Regions from separate parts of the Mesorhizobium sp. BR1-1-2 genome, predicted to be linked through region 2. Evidence: predicted binding sites of a transcription regulator. Region 2 holds the regulator's gene; the other holds the start of a gene.
What was found. The regulator LexA, encoded in region 2, represses DNA repair genes until DNA is damaged. The targets are predictions, from matches to a motif close to TGTTCNNNNTGTGTTCNG.

Region 1: a site for LexA is predicted at 2,017-2,034, ahead of recA (recombinase RecA). Genes of this name have one in related genera too.

What each region holds. Positions count from the first base shown of each region.
Region 1 covers NZ_JAIUID010000002.1:247,654-255,495, forward strand. The annotation lists gene alaS (alanine--tRNA ligase) at 1-555, opposite strand, end outside; gene recA (recombinase RecA) at 862-1,959, opposite strand; gene LB551_RS04565 (carbohydrate kinase family protein) at 2,241-3,185, shown strand; gene LB551_RS04570 (pseudouridine-5'-phosphate glycosidase) at 3,255-4,172, shown strand; gene LB551_RS04575 (TfoX/Sxy family protein) at 4,453-4,776, opposite strand; gene LB551_RS04580 (GFA family protein) at 4,869-5,366, shown strand; gene sufA (Fe-S cluster assembly scaffold SufA) at 5,484-5,864, opposite strand; gene LB551_RS04590 (SUF system Fe-S cluster assembly protein) at 5,966-6,358, opposite strand; gene LB551_RS04595 (cysteine desulfurase) at 6,364-7,608, opposite strand; gene sufD (Fe-S cluster assembly protein SufD) at 7,613-7,842, opposite strand, start outside.
Region 2 covers NZ_JAIUID010000014.1:89,867-97,708, forward strand. The annotation lists gene LB551_RS24455 (AMP-binding protein) at 1-382, shown strand, start outside; gene kynA (tryptophan 2,3-dioxygenase) at 379-1,215, shown strand; gene kynU (kynureninase) at 1,279-2,526, opposite strand; gene LB551_RS24470 (TetR/AcrR family transcriptional regulator) at 2,529-3,200, opposite strand; gene lexA (transcriptional repressor LexA) at 3,666-4,406, shown strand; gene LB551_RS24480 (ComEC/Rec2 family competence protein) at 4,400-6,847, opposite strand; gene gltX (glutamate--tRNA ligase) at 6,951-7,842, shown strand, end outside.

The DNA.
Region 1 (7,842 bases), on a different contig from region 2:
GCCCCAGATGTGCTCGCCGCGATCGATGAAGATTTCCGAGCACGGCCCGCATGGGCCGGTGTCGCCCATCGCCCAGAAATTGTCCGAGGTCGGGACGCGGATGATACGATCGTCGGAAAAACCGGCGATCTTCTTCCAGAGACCAGCCGCCTCGTCGTCGGTGTGATAGACGGTGACGAGCAGCTTGTCCTTCTTCAGCCCGAATTCCCGGGTGATGAGGTTCCAGGCCAACTCGATGGCGCGCGCCTTGAAATAGTCGCCGAAGGAGAAATTGCCGAGCATCTCGAAGAAGGTCAGGTGGCGCGCGGTGTAGCCGACATTGTCGAGGTCGTTGTGCTTGCCGCCGGCGCGAACGCTTTTCTGGGCGGTCGTGGCACGCGAATAGGGCCGCTTCTCCAGGCCGGTGAAGACGTTCTTGAACTGCACCATGCCGGCATTGGTGAACATCAGAGTCGGATCGTTGCGCGGCACAAGTGGGCTCGACGCCACGACCTCGTGACCCTCCTTGCGGAAATAGTCGAGAAATGTCGACCGGATCTCGTTCACGCCACTCATGAATGCTGCCTTTTCGAGAGAGCCGCCGGCCGGACCGGCGGAAAATGGGCTCTGCGCTTTAGAAGATGGAGCTGGCCTTTTAGCCGCCGCTTGGCACCCTGTCCAGAAACACGCAAGCTGGTCAATTCGCGGTTCACCAGCCGCTCAAAACGCAAACCGCCGGCACGGGGCCGGCGGTTCGAAACGCAATACTACAGAACTCGATTACATAAGCTCAAGTTGATGAACCTGGATTATGGCCGAACTCGGGCCGTAAACCGAATGCTAGATCGCGCCGGCGAACGCTTGGATTACGCCGGCGAACGCCTACATCGCGCCGGCTTCATCCTCGAACCCATCGTCACCACCTTCGGAGCCGCCATTCTCGAGGAATTTTTCGGCGATCAGTCCGGCGTTCTGCCTGAGCGCAAGTTCGATCTCGCGCGCCGTATCGGGATTGTCGCGCAGGAACAGCTTCGCGTTCTCGCGGCCCTGGCCGAGACGCTGCGAATTGTAGGAGAACCAGGCGCCCGACTTCTCGACCACGCCGGCCTTCACCCCGAGATCGACCAGTTCGCCGGTCTTCGACACGCCTTCGCCGTACATGATGTCGAACTCGACCACCTTGAAGGGCGGCGCCAGCTTGTTCTTGACCACCTTGACGCGCGTCTGGTTGCCGACGACCTCGTCGCGGTCCTTGACCGAGCCGATGCGGCGGATATCGAGACGCACCGAGGCGTAGAATTTGAGCGCATTGCCGCCGGTGGTGGTTTCGGGCGAACCGAACATGACGCCGATCTTCATGCGGATCTGGTTGATGAAGATGACCATGGTGTTGGAGCGCGAGATCGAGGCGGTCAGCTTGCGCAGCGCCTGGCTCATCAGGCGGGCCTGCAGGCCGGGCAGCGAATCGCCCATCTCGCCCTCGATTTCGGCGCGTGGCGTCAGTGCCGCGACCGAATCGACCACCAGCACATCGATGGCGCCGGAGCGCACCAGCGTATCGCAGATTTCAAGCGCCTGCTCGCCGGTGTCAGGCTGCGAGATCAGGAGGTTTTCGAGATCGACGCCGAGCTTGCGGGCATAGACCGGATCGAGCGCGTGCTCGGCATCGACGAAGGCGCAGATGCCGCCCTTCTTCTGGGCTTCCGCCACCGTGTGCAGCGCCAGCGTCGTCTTGCCCGAGCTTTCCGGCCCGTAGATCTCGATGATGCGGCCGCGCGGCAAGCCGCCGACGCCAAGCGCGATGTCGAGACCGAGCGAGCCGGTCGGCACGGTTTCGATCTCGACAACCTGCTCGTTCGCGCCGAGCCGCATGATCGAGCCCTTGCCGAAAGCTCGCTCGATTTGCGACAGCGCCGCATCCAGAGCCTTTGATTTGTCCACTGCCTTATCCTCTACAAGCCGCAAGCTGTTCTGAGCCATGATACATCACCCCGTAGTCGTCAATGAAGGCCGGACAATCCGTAATCCTTGGTTATTTGTACCTTTTTTGTTCTCATTTGGCAAGGGGGATCAAGCATTTGAAAAATAAGCAACATCCTGATTTGTTCTTTTTTTGTCTCAGGATTCGGCTCCAGCATGGCCGAACATTAGGCCAGGCTGGTTCGCCGTGCCGGCCTCACGAATCGCCGGCCGTTGCCTGCGAAGCTCCGTCGCACGGCATGGCGCTTGTGCGTGAGCGCCAACAAAGGTCATATCGGCGCATGGTAAGATCTCCAAGACTCCTGGCGGTGGGCGGTGCCCATATCGACAGGCGCGGCCAGGTATCCGGCGCTTATGTGCCGGCCGCCTCCAACCCGGGCACGATGCGCGAGGATGTCGGCGGCGGCGCCTTCAACGCGTTACGCAGCGCGGTACGGCGAGGCGTCTCGGGCTCGCTGCTGTCGGTGCGCGGCGGCGATGCCGCCGCCGACACGGTTTCGCGCGCCATCGCCGAAGCAGGCATTGCGGACTTGTCCGCGGTGTTCCTCGACCGCACGACGCCGAGCTATACGGCGCTGATCGACCGTGAGGGCGAATTGCTCGTCGGCTTTGCCGACATGGCGCTCTATGAGCTGGCGTTTACCAAGCAGATCCGCCGCTCCAGGGTGCGGGAAGAGATCGCCGCCGCCGATGCCGTCCTGTGCGACGCCAATCTGTCGTCGGCGGCTCTGGAGCGGCTGGTATCGCTTGCCGCCGGCAAGCCCGTCTTCGCCATTGCCATTTCACCGGCCAAGGTCGTGCGCTTGAAACCGGTGCTCGGCGGCCTGGCCGTCGCCTTCATGAACAGGCGCGAAGCGGTGGCGCTTGCCGGGCTTGACGATGCCGCCTCCCAGAAGGTTATCGTCGACGGGCTGAGAAGCGCCGGTCTCGACAGCGCGGTGGTCACGGCGGGCGGCGGCCCGGTGCTCGGTTTCGACCGCGACGGCAGCTTTGCCGTCGTCCCGCCCCCTCCAAGAAAAATCGTGGACGTCACCGGCGCCGGCGATGCGCTTGCCGGCGCGACGGTCGCCGCCTTGCTGCGCGGCATGCCCTTGCGTGCGGCGCTGCGCGAGGGCGTCGCCGCCGCGACGCTGGCTATTGAAAGCGCTGGCGCCGTTCCCGATTTCACCACGGCGACCTTCGCGCAAGCGCTGGCTCTTGTGCCCGATGAGCAGGAGATGGCATGAGACCGGCAAATTCATAGTGCCGGAGTGCGCATCCGAAAGGATGCGCCGCACTCCGGATTGGAGATCCAGATGAACCCAGAGACCGCCCGCCCCTTCATCGATGTCCACGCGCCGGTGGCGCAAGCCTTGGCCGCCGGGAAGCCCGTGGTGGCGCTGGAAAGCACGATCATCACGCATGGCATGCCCTACCCCGACAATGGCGCCATGGCGGCGGACGTGGAAAAGATCATTGGGGATGGCGGCGCGGTGCCGGCGACGATCGCCGTGGTCGCGGGCCGCATCAAGATCGGCCTCTCCGACGGAGAACGCGAATCGCTCGCCATGACCGGCGATGCCATGAAGCTCTCTCGCGCCGATCTCGGCTTCGCCGTCGCGCAAGGGCGCACCGGCGGCACCACGGTTGCCGCCACCATGATCGCCGCGCACATGGTCGGCATAAAGGTGTTCGCCACCGGCGGCATTGGCGGCGTGCACAAGGGCGCCGAAAAAAGCTTCGATATTTCCGCCGATCTCGATGAGCTCGCGCGCACGCCCGTCATCGTCGTCTCGGCCGGGGCCAAGGCCATCCTCGACATCGAAAAGACGCTGGAGGTACTGGAGACCCGCGGCGTGCCGGTGATCGGCCATGGCTGCGAGACCATGCCGGCCTTCTGGTCCAGGCAGTCGCCATTCCGCGCGCCGCTGACCTTGCACGCGCCGGAAGACATCGCGCATTTCTACAAGACGCGACAGGCGCTGGGCCTGAGCGGCGGCATGCTGATCGCCAACCCGGTGCCGGAGGATCAGGAAATCCCGGCCGGCGAGATGGCCGGCTATATCGAGGCCGCACAGAAGGCTGCCGAGGCGCTCAACGTCACCGGCAAGGCGGTAACGCCGTTCCTGCTGTCCAAAATCCTGGAACTGACCGGCGGCCGGAGCCTGAAGACCAACATCGCGCTGGTCGAGAACAATGCGCGGCTGGCGGCAAGGATAGCGAAGGCGCTGTAGGGGACAGATCTGCTGCGCAGATCTATCAATACCTGCGGGCCAGCGCCCCCCTCTGTCCTGCCGGACATCTCCCCCACAAGGGACCCACAAGGGGGGAGATCGGATATTCCGACTGCTTTCGCCAATTTTCAGCATCGAAGAAAGGGCGTCGCCGCCCAGACCGCCAATCTCCCCCCTCTCGGGGGAGATGTCCGGCAGGACAGAGGGGGGCGTGACAGAACGCGACTCATTCTGGATCGTCTTCAGAACCCATGACGGTATTCTTCGGCGAACGCAGCTCCTACTTCCCCGCCCGCCGCCCCGCCTCATAGGCCCGCCGCGCCCATACCGCCATCTCGTCGGGGTCGTCGAAGGCACTATCGGGAATGCTCCAGTAGGGCATCGCAACCAGCTTGCCGTGGCGGGACCCGGTGTAGGTCCACTGCGTGCAGCCGGCCGCCTCGAAGTCGGGCGCGCTTTGCTCGTCCGCTTTCAGCATCAATTCGCCGCGCAGCACGATGGCGACGATGACGCCGTCGGCATAGATGCCCTTGCCGCCGAACAGTTTTCGGATGCTGACCGGGCCCAGGCTCTGGAAGAGTTCTTCTATGCGTTCATCGTCCATGCGCGGATCATGTCACCGCGATCCGGCCTTGTCATCGGCGCAACCAAAACCATGCTGACAGGTTGAAGGATGACCGATCGGAGTTTCCCGCCATGCCTGTCCTGCTCAAAGGCTCCTGCCGCTGCAATGCCGTTCGTTTCGAGGTGGAAAGCCACACGCCCGTGCCGTTCATGCTGTGCTACTGCTCGATCTGCCGCAAGCAGCAGGGCGGCGGCGGTTTTGCCATCAATCTCGGCGCCGACTACGAGACGATGACCCTCCGGGGCAAGAGCAGCCTCGGCGTCTATCGGGCCGAGATCGAGGACGACGAACATCCGCATTGCGAGATCTCGACCGGAGAGCGCAATTTCTGCCGCAAATGCGGATCGGCGCTGTGGCTCTACGACCCGACCTGGCCGGAACTCGTCCATCCCTTCGCCTCGGCGATCGACAGCGACCTGCCGACACCGCCTGAGAAGGTGCATCTGATGCTGAAATACAAGGCCAACTGGGTCGAGCCCGATATCGGACCGGGCGACAAGGTGTTCGACGTCTATCCCGAGGAATCGATCGCCGACTGGCACAAGCGGACAGGAATGTGGGTGGAATAGTCCTCTTCTTCCCGTTTTCGGGAAGAAGCAGGCAGATGAGAGACGGCTCAGACTTCGGACGGGGCAGCGCTGCTCCCATCCGGCCCTTCTTCTCCCCGTAAACCCGGCGAAGGAAGGTCAGGCCGAAGCGCGCGCCTCGGCCAGCGCCTTGAGATCGGCCGGCTTCAGTTCGACTGATTCACCGCAGCCGCAGGCTGAGCTCTGGTTCGGGTTGTGGAAGGTGAAGCCGGTGCGCAGCGTGGTCTGCTCGAAATCCATCTCGGTGCCGAACAGGAAAAGGGCTGCCTCCGGCGCGACATAGACGTGGGCGCCGTCGCGCTCGATGTGGTCGTCCTTGGTGTTGGGTTCGGTCACCAGATCGACCGTGTATTCCATGCCGGCGCAACCGCCCTTCTTGATGCCGAGGCGAATGCCATGCGCGCCTTCACGCGTGGCAACGATCTCGCGCACCCGGTCGGCGGCCTTTTCGGTCATCGTGATGACGGCAAAGCGTCCCATCTTTTTCCTTCTCCATTCCATGCAGGTTCAAGGCCTGCCGAATGATTCCTCACCTAAAATGGTGAAGTTTTACCACTGGCGCAAGTGTGACGGGCTCGACGTCAATACCAGCCCACGGCCACCTGCGCCTCTTCCGACATGCGGTCGGGCGACCAGGGCGGGTCGAATGTCATGTTGACCTCGACGCCCGACACGCCTTCGACGGCGCCGACGGCATTCTCAACCCATCCCGGCATCTCGCCGGCCACCGGGCAGCCGGGCGCGGTCAGCGTCATGTCGATCTTGACCGAGCGGTCGTCCTCGATGTCGATCTTGTAGACGAGGCCAAGCTCGTAGATATCGGCCGGGATTTCCGGGTCGTAGACCGTCTTCAGCGCCGAAACGATGTCGTCGGTCAGCCGCGCCAGTTCGTCGGCGGGAATGGCGGAGGCGGAAACCACCGCATTGGCGGCCGCCTCGGGAACAGCGTCGGTGGCTGTGCTGGCATCTTCCATCATCGTCACCCGAAAAACTTGCGCGCTTTTTCCAGCGCGTCAGCCAAAGCATCGACTTCGGCCCGTGTATTATACATGCCGAACGACGCCCTGCATGTGGAGGTTACGCCGAAGCGTTTCAACAGCGGCTGCGCGCAATGAGTGCCCGCGCGCACAGCCACGCCTTGCCGGTCGATCACCATCGATACGTCATGGGCATGAATGCCTTGCAGCTCGAACGAGATGATGGCGCCCTTGCCGGGCGCGTCGCCGAAGATGCGCAGCGAGTTGATGGCGCGCAACCGCTCATGCGCATAGTCCTTCAAATCGGCCTCGTGCGCCGCGATCCGATCGCGGCCGATCTTTTCCATGTAATCGAGCGCGGCGCCCAGCCCGATCGCCTGGACGATCGGCGGCGTGCCGGCCTCGAAGCGGTGCGGCGGGTCGTTGTAGGTGACGATGTCCTCCGTCACCTCCTCGATCATCTCGCCGCCGCCCATGAACGGGCGCATGCGCTGCAAGATGTCCTTCTTGCCGTAGAGCACGCCGATGCCGGAGGGTCCGTAGACCTTGTGGCCCGTGAAGACGAAGAAATCGCAGTCGAGGCCCTGCACGTCGATCGGCATATGGACGGCGCTCTGGCTGCCGTCGACGAGCACGGGAATGCCGCGCGAATGCGCGATCCGCACGATCTCCTTGATCGGCGTCACCGTGCCCAGCGCGTTCGACATCTGCGTGATGGCGACCAGCTTTGTCCGGTCGGTCAGTCGCTTTTCGAATTCCTCGACATGGAAGACACCGAGATCGTCGACCGGCACCCAGACCAGTTTGGCGCCCTGGCGCTCGCGGATGAAATGCCAGGGAACGATGTTGGAGTGGTGCTCCATGATCGACAGCACGATCTCGTCGCCCTCGCCGATATTGGGCATGCCATAGCCATAAGCGACCGTGTTGATCGCCGACGTCGTGTTCGAGGTGAAGACGATGTTGTCGGTGCCGGGCGCGTTAAGAAAACGGCGCACCGTCTCTCGCGCCTTTTCATAGGCGTCGGTCGCCGCATTGGACAGGAAATGCAGGCCGCGATGGACGTTGGCGTATTCCTGGCTATAGGCGTGCTGGACGGCGTCGAGCACCGCCTGCGGCTTCTGCGCCGAGGCGCCGTTATCGAGATAGACGAGAGGTTTGCCGTAGACGTCGCGCGACAGAATCGGGAAGTCGCGGCGGATCGCCTCGACGTCGTAGAAATCGCCGATCTTGCCTGGTGCGTTCATCACTTCACCCGTGCGTCAAAAACCATTCGTCGAGTCGCGCTTCCAGCGCCTCGACGATCACCTCGTCGTCCAGTTCCTCGATCACCTCGGCGACGAAAGCCTTCACCAGCAGACCACGGGCGCTCTTCTCGTCGATGCCGCGCGCCATCAGGTAAAACAGATGGTTGTGGTCGATCTCGGTGACGGTCGCGCCGTGGCCGCAGACGACGTCGTCGGCGAAGATTTCGAGTTCCG
Region 2 (7,842 bases):
GAACCTCACCGGCGACACGTTCTGGCAGGACGAGGACGGTTTCTTCCACTTCGCCGCGCGCTCCGACGACATGATCGTCAGTGCCGGCTACAACATCGCCGGCCCCGAGGTCGAAGCGGCGCTGCTGGCGCATGCCGATGTCGCCGAATGCGCGGTGGTCGGCGCCGAGGATGCAGAGCGCGGCCAGATCGTCGAGGCGCATGTGGTGCTGGTGCAAGGCGTGGCGCCGGACGCAATGACCGTGAAGCGCCTGCAGGACCATGTCAAGGCGACGATCGCGCCCTACAAATACCCGCGCTCGGTAAAATTCATCGCCGCTTTGCCCAAGACGCAAACCGGCAAGATCCAGCGCTTCCGGCTGCGCGCGGAGAAGATCAATTGAGCAAGCCCTACGACCCTTCCACCGAGGGCGCGGAAATGTCGTTCAAGGAGCGCATGTCCTACGGCGACTATCTGCATCTGGAAAAGGTGCTCGAGGCGCAGCAGCCGCTTTCGTCAGCCCATGACGAGATGCTGTTCATCATCCAGCACCAGACATCGGAACTCTGGATGAAGCTCGCGCTGCACGAAATCGGCGCCGCAATCCGCTCCATCCGCGCCGACCGTCTCGAACCGAGCTTCAAGATGCTTTCGCGCGTCGCGCGCATCTTCGAGCAGCTCAACAATGCCTGGGACGTGCTGCGCACGATGACGCCCAGCGAATACACCGAATTCCGCGATGCGCTCGGCCAGTCCTCGGGCTTCCAGTCCTGGCAATACCGCGCCATCGAATTCATGGCCGGCAACCGCAACCTCGCAATGCTCGGGCCGCACAAGCATCGGCCGGACCTCAGCGAGAAACTGGAGGCGATCCTGGCGCAGCCGTCGCTCTACGACGAGGCGCTGCTGCTGCTCGCCCGCAACGGCTTCGACATCGGCGTCGACGCAAGGCGCACGGACTGGCGCGAAACGCGGACCGAAAACGAAGAGGTCCTGGTCGCCTGGCAGACCATTTACCGCGACCCGCAGCGCTACTGGATGTTCTACGAACTCGCCGAGAAGCTGGTCGACTTCGAGGATTATTTCCGCCGCTGGCGCTTCAACCACGTCACCACGGTCGAGCGCATCATCGGCATGAAGCGCGGCACCGGCGGCACATCGGGCGCGTCCTATCTGAAGAAGATGCTGGAGGTCGAGTTGTTCCCGGAGCTGTGGAAGGTCCGCACCCGGCTCTGACGTAGCTTTGCCGAGTGCATGTCGTTATCTCGAAACCGCTGCGCTTTTCTGAGCGACAGGCTCTTAAGTCACCGCCGCCTTGACGGCGAAACGCGCCTCCTGCCAGGCGTCCGTGCGCAAAATGTCTTCCAGCACCTCGACCGCCTGCCAGACATCGACATAGCCGACATAAAGCGGCGTGAAGCCGAAGCGAATCGTGGATGGCGCGCGGAAATCGCCGATCACGCCGCGCTCGATCAGGGCCCGCATCACCTGATAGCCATGCGGGTGGAGGAACGACACCTGGCTGCCGCGCTCATTGCCGTCGCGCGGGCTTTCGAGTTCGAGGCCGTAGACGCCGCATTTTGCCTCGACGAGCCGGATGAACAGATCGGTCAAGGCGATGCTCTTCCTGCGCACCTCTGCCATGTCGATGTCGTTCCAGACATCGAGCGCCCCTTTGAGCGCGCGCATCGACAGCACAGGCTGCGTGCCGCAGAGAAACCGGCGGATGCCTGTGCCGGCAGCAAAACCCTGTTCGAAGGCGAAAGGCCGCGCATGGCCCCACCAGCCGCTGAGCGGCTGGCGGACATCGCCATGGTGGCGCTCGGCCGCGTAGATGAAGGCCGGGGCACCCGGGCCGCCATTGAGATATTTGTAGGTGCAGCCGACGGCGAAATCTGCGTTCGAACGGTCGAGCTCGACCGGCAGGGCGCCGGCGGTATGGCAGAGATCCCAGACGATCAGCGCGCCGGCATCATGCGCCCTGCGCGTAAGCGCGGCCATGTCGCGCAGCTGCCCGGATTTGTAGTTGACGTGGTTGACCAGGATGACCGCGACCTGCTCGTCGATCAGTTCTTCTATGGTCGGCGCATCGACGCCCTCGAGCCGCAGCATCGTGCCCGGCCGCGTCGAGGCAACGCCTTCGGCCATATAGAGATCGGTCGGAAAGCTGTCCCCCTCGGCGACGATGACCGACCTGTCCGGCCGCATCCCGAGTGCCGCATGCAGCACCTTGTAGATGTTGATCGAGGTGGTATCGCAGACCACCGTCTGGCCGGCGGCGGCCCCGATCAGGCGCCCGAGCTGGTCGCCGAGTTCGACCGGCATGTCGAACCAGCCGGCGGTGTTCCAGGCGCGGATCAGATCCTGCGCCCACTCCTGCGTGGCGGCCTGCTGCAGCTCCCCGAACACGGCGGGCGAAGCGGCGCCCAGCGAATTGCCGTCGAGATAGATCACCCCTTGAGGCAAGGTGAAGCGGTCACGCATGGCACGCAGCGGATCCGCGGTGTCCATTGCCTCGATCGCTGCGAGATCGGGAATTTTGCTCATGGTCACGATGTTCCTCGGTGAGAAGAGCGCCCCGGAAAGGGGCCGGCCGTTTTGCCGCCGGGGCAAGGGCTGGCCGCATAGAGGCGCAAGAACAGGGTGAACGCCCGGTTCGATCTTTGCTCGATTTCCGGCCGAGGCAATTCCTCGAGCACTCCGACGATCCGGCGAACCTGGAGATCGCCGATCAAAAGCCGGACGTAGATGTCGGCGGCTTCGGCAGGATCGTCACAGGCGATCAGGCCGGCCCGACTTGCGGTTCGAAGCAGGTCGCCAACGAGCGGCATTATGGTATTGCGGCCGAATTGCGCGATCGACTGGCCAAGCGTGCCTGTATCGTTGACGTCGCCGGCTGCGGCGCGATTGAGCGCCACCGCCTTGTCGCCCGTCACAAGGGTCAGCAGGACTGGCCCGAGCAAGTTCAGGGTTTCGAGCGGATCGCGCGCCTGGCGAAGGGCGTCCTCCAGCAGCTTCCTTGCTTCTCCCGCATTCGCTTCGATCAAGGATCGAAACAGGACCTGCTTGTTGCCGTACCAGTTGTAGAGGGTTTCGTTCGAGGCCGATGCCCGCTTGGCGATGGCAAGCAGGGAAGCGCTTCTGTAGCCGGTTTCCCGGAGCACCGCATAGGCGGCCTCCTCTATCCGTTCACGTCGCGCGGCCTGCTTCGGCGTGGTCATTGGTGTCCCTCTTCGAAAACCGTATATTGTTATACGGTTTAGTCAAGCGAACCGGAAGCAAGGAGCGAACGAACGCAGCCCGTCGCATTCGGTGATGCCTGGCCGCTTTCCGGCAGGAAGTTGGCATTTTGGTTTCGTTTCGTTCACGAGCTGCGGAGATTTTGATCCGCCCCAAAAGGCAGCCGGCACCTGCCGGCCACACGGTTTGCAGGCTTGTACCAAGAGTGGAGATCGGCCGGGCCACAGGCCATTAACCAAAATAGTTTCAAAGAGGCTGAGAGCGCATTGACGACGGACGGCGCTGGCAGGATGCTGGCTGCAGGAGGGCCTTTCGTTTCCGCCGCCTTAACAAATTCATTAAACTTTAAATGGTTGCGGAACACAACTGGAACAGATAGTGTTTGTTCTGGGTTTGTTTTCTGATTCTGATTCCAGACCCTTCGTGCAATGCCTTTGGGGGCCGCCATGCTCACGCGCAAGCAACATGAACTCTTGATGTTCATCCATGAACGGCTGAAGGAAAGCGGCATTCCGCCGTCCTTCGACGAGATGAAGGAAGCGCTGGACCTCGCCTCCAAGTCGGGAATTCATCGGCTGATCACGGCGTTGGAGGAGCGCGGCTTCATTCGCCGCCTGCCGAACCGGGCGCGCGCGCTGGAGGTGCTGCGCCTGCCGGATTCGATCGCGCCGGGTCTTAACGCGGCAAAGAAGTTCTCCCCGAGCGTCATCCAGGGCAGCCTTGGACAGGGCGGCCTTAACAGGCAGATCAAGCCGGCGGCGCCCTCGCGCCTGCCCGCCGCCGGCAATGACGACGACGCGGTTTCAGCGGTTTCGATCCCGGTCATGGGCCGTATCGCGGCCGGCGTGCCGATCGACGCTATCCAGCATCAGACGCATTCCATCTCGGTGCCGCCGGACATGATCATGGGCGGCGAGCATTATGCGCTGGAGGTCAAGGGCGATTCGATGATCGAGGCCGGCATCTTCGACGGCGATACGGTCATCATTCGCAACGCCGACACCGCAAGTCCCGGCGAGATTGTCGTGGCCCTGGTCGACGAGGAGGAAGCGACGCTGAAGCGCTTCCGTCGCAAGGGCGCCTCGATTGCGCTCGAGGCCGCCAATCCGGCTTATGAAACACGTATTTTCGGACCGGACAGGGTCAAGGTGCAAGGCAAGCTGGTCGGACTGATCAGGCGCTACTGAGCGGGTTCGGCGTTGGGCTTTTCGGGTTTGCGGTAGGGCGGCAGTCCCCGTGCCTCGCGCGAGAATTTTCGCTGTTCGTGCCAGGGCCGATATGGCCTGTCGACGGCAAAGCTGACCTGGGCCGGTTCCGTCGCCGATTGCTGGTCGAAGAAGACGGCGGCACTTCCGTTCCGAGCGAGCTGCCGCTTGGTGATGACGAGGACCAGCGGATTGTGGCAGGGGTCGTAGCCCCCCGGGTCGTCGATGACGATCAGATCCGCATAGGCGCAGGCCCTCCAGGCATCCTTGCGATCCTCCACCTGCGCGATGATCGCCCCGGAGGGATGCCGGGCCATGCACAGGCCGGTGAAGCAATAGAAAGGCGCTCCCGCCGGAAGTTGCGCGGGATCGAAGACGTCGAACTGTCGGTCTCCGCTGTCGAACAGTTCCGGCGCGACGATGGTTTCGGATTTCAGCGCGCGTTTCCAGTTGTCGACGGTGAATTCGTTCGGACGCGCCCGGTTGATCGCGAGCTCGCCGCCGCCGATCGGCAGCGCCACCAGGCGGGCATCCTCCGAAATCAGCACGTCCGGCGTGCGCGTGTCCGAGACGGTCAACAGGCCGGCGAGCGCGAAGGGAAGTGCCGCCAGCCGCAGCCATGTCGTGGCCATCGTCGCGATGACCAGGGCGATCGCCACCAGAAGGACGGATTGCTGCGAAATCAACCCGACCGCGTCGACCGGCGAGCGTTGCGAGATCCATCCCGATATGGTGATCATCACGGTCAGTCCCTTGCCCATCAGATAAAGCGATGGTCCATCGAACCCGAACGGCATCAGCAGCGCGCTGGCAACCGCAAGGAACATCACGACGGAAACGATCGGCATGACTGCAAGATTGGCGAACAGGCTGAGTGGTGAAACGCGCTGGAAATGCCAGATGGCGAAAAGCGCCGTGGCGCTTCCCGCGATGATCGAGGTCATCGCCAGCCTACCTGTCGCCAGCAGCAATTTTCGCGTCAGGAGGCCAGGCAAGGTCCGTTGCGGCGGGGTCCGCGCTTTGTCGGCTTTGCGATCCGACCAGCCGGCATAGGCGCCGACCAGGGCCGCGGTGGCGGCGAACGACATTTGGAAGCTCGGCCCTACCACCTCGTGCGGCGACACCACGATGACGGCGATCGCCGAAATAGCCAGATTGCGCATGGTGAGTGCCGCCCGATCGAACAGGACGGCGATCAGCATCACCGCCAGCATGATGAAGCTGCGTTCGGCGGCAACGACGACGCCCGAAATGACGAGATAGGCGGCGATCGAGAAAAGTGCCGCCGCGGCCGCGTATTTCTTGACCGGCCGGCGGGAGGAAAAGTTCGGGAACAGCGCGAAGCCACCACGCAGCAGCCCCATGACGGTGCCGGCGACCAGCGCCATGTGCAGCCCGGAAATGGAGATGATGTGGTAGATGCCGGTGCGTCGCATCGCTTCGTTGATTTCGTCGGGAATCCCGGCGCGCACGCCCACGATCAGCGCCGCGGCGATCTCGCCCTCGGCGCCGCCGATGCTGTCCCTGATATGGTCGGCAATGCTTTCACGAGCACTCTCGATGGCGGCTGAAAGGGCGGCCCACAGCGGCCTATCATCGGCCGAGACGATCTTGGGATTGCCGAGAAAGAACCCGCTGGCACCGATGCCGGCGAAGTAGCTGTCGAAGGAAAAGTCGTAGCTGTCCGGCCGCACCGGCCCGGTCGGCGGCAACAGCTTGGCATAGCCGGTCACGAGCGAGCCGGCCGTCACCTCAGCCGGCACCTTGCGCGCCGAAAGGCGGACGCGCTCCGGCGCGTAGCGTAGTTTCGGCCGTGCGGTCGATGTCACGTCGATGGTCAGCCGGATGCGACCGGTCTCCATCTGGTCGACTGAAACGACGCGGCCGGTGATTTGCGTGGAGATTTCCGAGCCCAGCATCCGCGTTCCCGCCCGCCAGGTCTCGACTTTGCCGGCGAGCATGCCGAGTGCGCACAACAGCGCCGCCATGAAGCACAGATGGGTTTTCGACCATGAGCGCGAAACGAGCGCGCACAGCGCCATCAGGATCGCGATCGCGAGAGGCTTGGCAAAGCCCGGCTCCGCCGCCAGCGAAAAATAGGCCACCGATCCGCATGCCAGGAACACCGGTATCAGCAGGAAGGCTACGCCCCGATCGAGTTCGAGCTCGGCGGCTCTGGCCACTCCGTTGCGCAGGCGAGGCCATGAAGCACGACCGAACTCCCGGCGCAGGCGCGAGGCCGCGCGGACAGCAGGGACGCCAGGCGGCGCGGAAACATCCGGCGGCAGCGACTTGCCCGGCTGCTGCAAGGGCGGCGGCGCCAGCGGCAATGAGACCGGCGCGGGCATGGCAAAAAGCGAGCGTTCGCTGACGCCAGCAACGACGTCGTCGCCTTCCTCCGCGGCCCGGCCCGCTCCAGCCATCGGGTCTGCCCCTTGCGCCCTCGACACCCTATGCTACATGAACGCGCGGCGCGCGAAAGTGCGCGTGATCCGCACCCCGCTCCAGACGTTTCCCGAGAGTTGTATGTCCGACAAGGTTGTCACCCGTTTTGCCCCCTCGCCCACCGGCTACCTACACATTGGCGGCGCGCGTACGGCGCTGTTCAACTGGCTCTATGCCAGGCACACCGGCGGTACGATGCTGCTGCGCATCGAGGACACCGACCGCGAGCGCTCCACCGATGCGGCAACGGCCGCCATTCTCGATGGGCTGACCTGGCTCGGCCTCTCCTGGGATGGCGGGGCGGTGTCGCAGTTCGAGCGCGCGCCGCGCCATCGCGAGGTGGCCGAGGAGCTGGTGCGCATGGGCAAGGCTTACTACAGCTACGAGACCCCCGCTGAGCTTGAGGCAATGCGCGAGGCGGCGCGGGCCAAGGGCCTGCCACCGCGCTATGACGGAAGCTGGCGTGACCGCGACCCTTCGCAGGCGCCTCCCGGCGTCAAGGGCGCGATCCGCATCAAGGCGCCGACCAAGGGCGAGACGGTGGTGCATGACCGTGTCCAGGGCGACGTGCGCTTTCCCAACAAGGATCTGGACGACTTCATCATCCTGCGCTCGGACGGCAATCCGACCTACATGCATGCCGTCGTCGTCGACGACCACGACATGGGCGTCACCCACATCATCCGCGGCGACGACCACCTCACCAATGCCGCTCGCCAGACCGTGATCTACAACGCCATGGGCTGGGATGTGCCTTCAATGTCGCACATACCGCTGATCCACGGCGCCGACGGCGCCAAGCTGTCGAAGCGGCACGGCGCGCTGGGCGTGGAGGCCTACCGCGCCATGGGCTACCTGCCCGAAGCGCTGCTGAACTATCTGGCTCGGCTCGGCTGGAGCCACGGCGACGACGAGATCATGTCGATCCAGGACATGATCGCCTGGTTCGATATCGGCGACGTGAACAAGGGCG